2 regions of the Kocuria sp. CPCC 205231 genome follow, and region 1 is predicted to be linked to the other one. Evidence: predicted binding sites of a transcription regulator. Region 1 holds the regulator's gene; the other holds the start of a gene.
What was found. Region 1 encodes LexA, which represses DNA repair genes until DNA is damaged. Its sites were predicted from a motif close to TCGAACANNTGTTCGA; they were not measured.
Positions count from the first base shown of each region.

Region 1 (2,385 bases):
AGCTGTCCAGGTCGTTGAGCTCCACGATCTCGTCCATGACCTCCCGCGGGTCCCGGTCCGGATCGGCCGCCACGGCGAGCTCCCACAGGCTCTGCCCGGGGAACACGGTGGTCTGCTCGGTCCCGGAGCCCGGGACGGGTGCGCTCGTGGCCGTGGCCGTCGAGGGGACGAGGAAGATCACGGCGAGCACCACCAGGGCGGCGGAGCCGGCCAGGACGGGCAGCCCCAGGAACACCAGGCGGCCGCGGCGGGTCAGGGTCAGCGGGGTGCGGGACGCGGAGCGGGCGGGACGGGCCCGCCGGAGCGCACGGCCGAGCCCCCGGGCGGATCCTGCGGACTCGCGGCGGCGGGCGACGACGGCGGTGAGGGTGGCACTGGCACTCATGACATGAACTCCTTGACGTTCCCGCACGGAGCGGGCGATCTCGAACACCGGTCCGGTCGACGACCCTCGCGGGCCTCCATTCGATCGAACATACTTTCGAATACCGATGACCCATGTCTAGCACGTGTCTGCGAATGCTGTCGACAGCGGGTCGTACATATGTTTGAACACACACGGCGTGTCGCCTAGGCTGAGGACAGGTCCGGGCCCCCGGCCGGCGCGCGCTGCGGATCCCCTGCGCCTGCCGACCGGGACCCATCGAACCACCCGGGTCCGACATCGGAACCGGGACCGCGCAGACCGGCTGCGGCACCTGCAGCCGGACGGGAAAGGACGACGCTCCCATGGCCCAGCCCCCCACCCCCGAGGAGCCCCGCGCCCGGGGCGCCCGCCCCGGGGCACGCTCGCGCAGCCGCGGGCTCACCGTGCGCCAGCGCACCATCCTCGAGGCCATCCAGCGCTCCATCGCCGAGCACGGCTATCCGCCGTCCATGCGGGAGATCGGGGACCTCGTGGGCCTGGCCTCGCTCTCCAGCGTCACCCACCAGCTCGCCCAGCTCGAGAAGCTGGGCTATCTGCGCCGCGACCCCAAGCGCCCGCGGGCCATGGAGGTGCTCACTCCCCTGCAGCTGCGCGGGACCGCCGGGGCGGAGTCCGCCGAGCCGTCGCAGGAGGCCCCGGCGGCACCGGCGAGCCGGACCGCTCGTCCCGCCGCCCAGAACGCCGTGGCCGAGCTGTCCACCTCGGCGGACGTGACGATGGTCCCCCTGGTGGGCCACATCGCCGCCGGCGGGCCGATCACGGCCGAGCAGTCCGTGGAGGACGTCCTCGCGCTGCCCCGCCAGCTGGTCGGGCACGGCGAGCTGTTCATGCTGCGCGTCAAGGGCGACTCGATGATCGACGCCGCGATCTGCGACGGCGACTGGGTGGTGGTGCGCCGGCAGAGCGCCGCCGACAACGGTGACATCGTGGCCGCCCTGCTCGACGACGAGGCCACGGTCAAGACCTTCCGCCAGCGGGACGGCCACACCTGGCTGCTGCCGCAGAACACGCGCTACGAGCCGATCCTCGGCGACCACGCCACCGTGATGGGCAAGGTCGTCTCGGTGCTGCGCAGCCTCTGAGCCGCCGCACGCCCGGGACCCGGGCCCTCCGCCGCCGGTGGGGGGGCCCGTTGCCGTCCGGGCCGGCCGCCGTCCGGACACCTCCTGCTGTCCGCACCCCGTGCGGGCCCGGCGCGGTCCGGGGAGACCCCGGGCGTCCGCCGGACGTGCTCAGCCCACGGAGAGCCGCTGCAGGGCGCCGAGCACCACCTGGCGGTCCGTGGTGGTCCACAGCGGCGGCAGGGACCCGCGGAGGAAGCCGCCGTAGCGGGCGGTCGCGATCCGGGAGTCCAGGATCGCCACGACGCCCCGGTCCCCGCCCGCGCGGATGAGCCGCCCGGCCCCCTGGGCGAGCCGCACGGCCGCGTGCGTCGCGGACACGGACATGAACCCGTTGCCGCCGGCCCGTTCCGCGGCGCGGCTGCGGGCGCTCGCCAGCGGGTCGTCCGGGCGCGGGAAGGGGATCCGGTCGATCATCACGAGCCGGCACGAGGCCCCCGGGACGTCGACGCCCTGCCACAGGCTCATCGTGCCGAACAGGCTCGTGGCCGGGTCGTCGGTGAACTCCTGGACGAGTCCCGCGAGCGAGGACTCCCCCTGGCACAGGATCGGCAGGTCGGTGCGCCCGCGGAGCGCCTCGGCCGCCTCCTCCGCCGCCCGGCGGGAGGAGAAGAGCCCGAGGGCCCCGCCCCTGGAGGCCTCCAGCAGGGCCAGCATCTCGTCCAGCTGGGCCTCCGTGAGCCGGCGGCCGGGCTTCTCCAGGTGCTTGGCGAGGTAGAGGATGCCCTGCTTCGGGTAGTCGAACGGGCTGCCGACGTCCACGCCCTCCCAGCGCGGGGCGCCCTCGCCCCGCAGGCCGAGGGCGCCGGCGGCGGAGTCGAAGGACGAGCCGACGGA
Region 1 covers NZ_JAVKPP010000004.1:278,535-280,919, reverse strand. The annotation lists gene RF640_RS05915 (hypothetical protein) at 1-385, opposite strand, end outside; gene lexA (transcriptional repressor LexA) at 730-1,509, shown strand; gene RF640_RS05905 (ATP-dependent DNA helicase) at 1,660-2,385, opposite strand, start outside.

Region 2 (2,385 bases), on a different contig from region 1:
GAGCCGCAGCGGAGCCTGTTCTGAGCCCCCGGGAGCCCGTGGACCGGGTCGCCGACTTCGTCCGCGTCCACGGCGGCGGGGTCGTGGCGACCAACAGCGGCGCCGGCTGCCCCGAGTCCGCGTGGATCAACCTCGCGGCCCTCGGGGACGGGCGGCTGGTCTTCGGCACGAACGAGCGCAGCCGCAAGTACGCCAACCTCCTCGCCGATCCCCGGGTCTCCCTCGTGGTGGTCTCCGGGACGGGCCAGGAGTTCCAGCTCGAGGGCGAGGCCGCCGTGCTGGAGGGCTCCGCCGCGCAGGACGCCGGCGAGGTGCTGGAGTCCCGGCACCCGGGGGCCACGGACAAGGACAGCACCCGGCTCGTGGCGGTGCGCCCCCGCTGGGCGCGGTTCGTCGACATCGCCGCCGATCCCCCCGTCCGGGAGGAGTTCTCGCTCTGAGCCGGTCACAGAAGAGGCCCGGGACCCGCATCGCGGGTCCAAGGCCTCTTCCACGGCCTGGTGCCGGGTCCTGTTCGTGCCGGCGTCCCCTCCGGCGTCCCCCGGTCCGGAGCGCCCGCCGGGCTCAGACGTCGTCCGTCTCGGGGACCCAGCGGTTGAAGTCGAGCGTCAGGTAGAGCGCGAGCGCCGCCGCGTTGTCCTCGGCGATCCGCAGGCTGACCTGGTCGTAGCCGTTGTCGTAGAGGGTGCCCATGGCGCAGCGCACCAGCTGCTCGGCCAGGCCCTGGCGGCGGCGGGAGGCCGCCGTGAACAGCTCGAAGATGTAGGGGACGTCAGGGAGGTCGTCGCCGACCCGCCGGGACAGCACGAGCGCGGCGGCCACCACGGTCCCGTCGTCGTCGACCACCACCGGCGAGGCCTCGGGCAGGAAGGGCCCGTACTCCCCGTCGAAGACTCCCCGGATCACCTGGCGGGCCTCCTCCAGACTGGAGACCCCGCCCTGCTCGTAGGAGGAGTAGTAGAGCTGGGCGAGGCTCTCGGCGTCCTCCGGGCCGGACGGACGCAGATTCACCGCGGGCTTCTTGGTGTTCGCCGCGGTGTGGGCGATCAGCGTGATGGTTCCGGTCATGGAAGGCCTCCGTGAGGTCGACGCCGGTTGCTCCGGCGGGGCGGACGAGGGACAGGGGACGTCCGGGAGGGCCGCGCAGGGCAGGCCCTCCGTGCATTCAGCGTATCCATTTCGCTGGGCTTGTCCATGCTTCGCCGTCCTCGATCGCAAAAGTGAACGGCCAGGTCGGAACGAGGCCTGCACGGGAACACCTGTTCCTTTTCCGCGCTCTTCCGGGTTAGCGTGTCGTACAGGTGTTCTAGCTTCCAGGGAACAGGGCGCACCGGGGACGGGCGCCGGGCCGAGGGAGAGAGGAGCCGTCGTGGGTTTCCTGACGGAGAGCGTCGACGTGGACTGCGACACGGACGGGGTGCCGGTGGGCGTGCGCTGGCGCGGGCGGGACTACCTGGTGGCCCAGGGACCCGTGCGCTGGTACGAGCGCCGCGCCTGGTGGTCCGAGGACGCGCGGCTGCCCAAGGACCGGGGGATCGGTGCGGTGGACCAGCAGATGTGGCGGGTCCAGGTGCAGCTGAACACCCGCTCCGAGCTGCTGACCCTCGAGCTCGTCCACACCCTCGACACCGGGCGCTGGCGGCTGCTCGCCGCCACGAGCGCCTCGGGGATCCGCGTGGTGCGCTGCGCGTAGGCCGCCGCGGTGCACCCTCCCGCCGGAGGTGCATAGGATCGTCGGTGGAGACCGCACCGCAGAACGTGAGGGAGCACCCGTGAGACTCGGCACCGTGCGACGAGACGGCACCACCCAGGCCTTCCGGCAGGAGGACGGGCGGACCGTCTACCTCCCCGTCCCCGACGTCGGGGCCCTCCTCGCCGGGGGCGACCTGCGGCTGCCGGGGGAGCCGGGCCCCGCGCCGGCCCCGGAGGACCTGGCGACGCCCGTCCTGCGCCCGGGCAAGATCCTGTGCGCCGGGCTGAACTTCTACGACCACGCGGAGGAGGTCGGTCAGGAGATCCCGGAGCACCCCACGATCTTCGCGAAGTACGCCACCGCGCTCATCGGCCCCACCGACCCCATCGCCATGCCGGAGGAGTCCGAGAAGATCGACTGGGAGGCCGAGCTCACCGTGGTGATCGGCTCGCCCCTGCGCCACGCCACGCCGGACCAGGCGCGGGCCGCGATCGCCGGGTACACCATCATGAACGACATCTCGGTGCGGGACTGGCAGGGCCGGACCTCCGAGTGGTTCCAGGGCAAGAACTTCGACCGCACCACCCCGGTGGGCCCCGTGGTGGTGACCCCCGACGAGATCGACCCCGAGGCGGGACTGGCGATCCGCTGCACCGTGGACGGCGTGCGGCACCAGGACTCCGGCACCGACC
Region 2 covers NZ_JAVKPP010000012.1:91,648-94,032, forward strand. The annotation lists gene RF640_RS13385 (SOS response-associated peptidase) at 1-24, shown strand, start outside; gene RF640_RS13390 (pyridoxamine 5'-phosphate oxidase family protein) at 39-440, shown strand; gene RF640_RS13395 (GNAT family N-acetyltransferase) at 565-1,068, opposite strand; gene RF640_RS13400 (DUF6504 family protein) at 1,370-1,693, shown strand; gene RF640_RS13405 (fumarylacetoacetate hydrolase family protein) at 1,773-2,385, shown strand, end outside.
Region 2: RF640_RS13400 (DUF6504 family protein) is a predicted target of LexA. The motif match lies at 1,294-1,309, and genes of this name have one in related genera.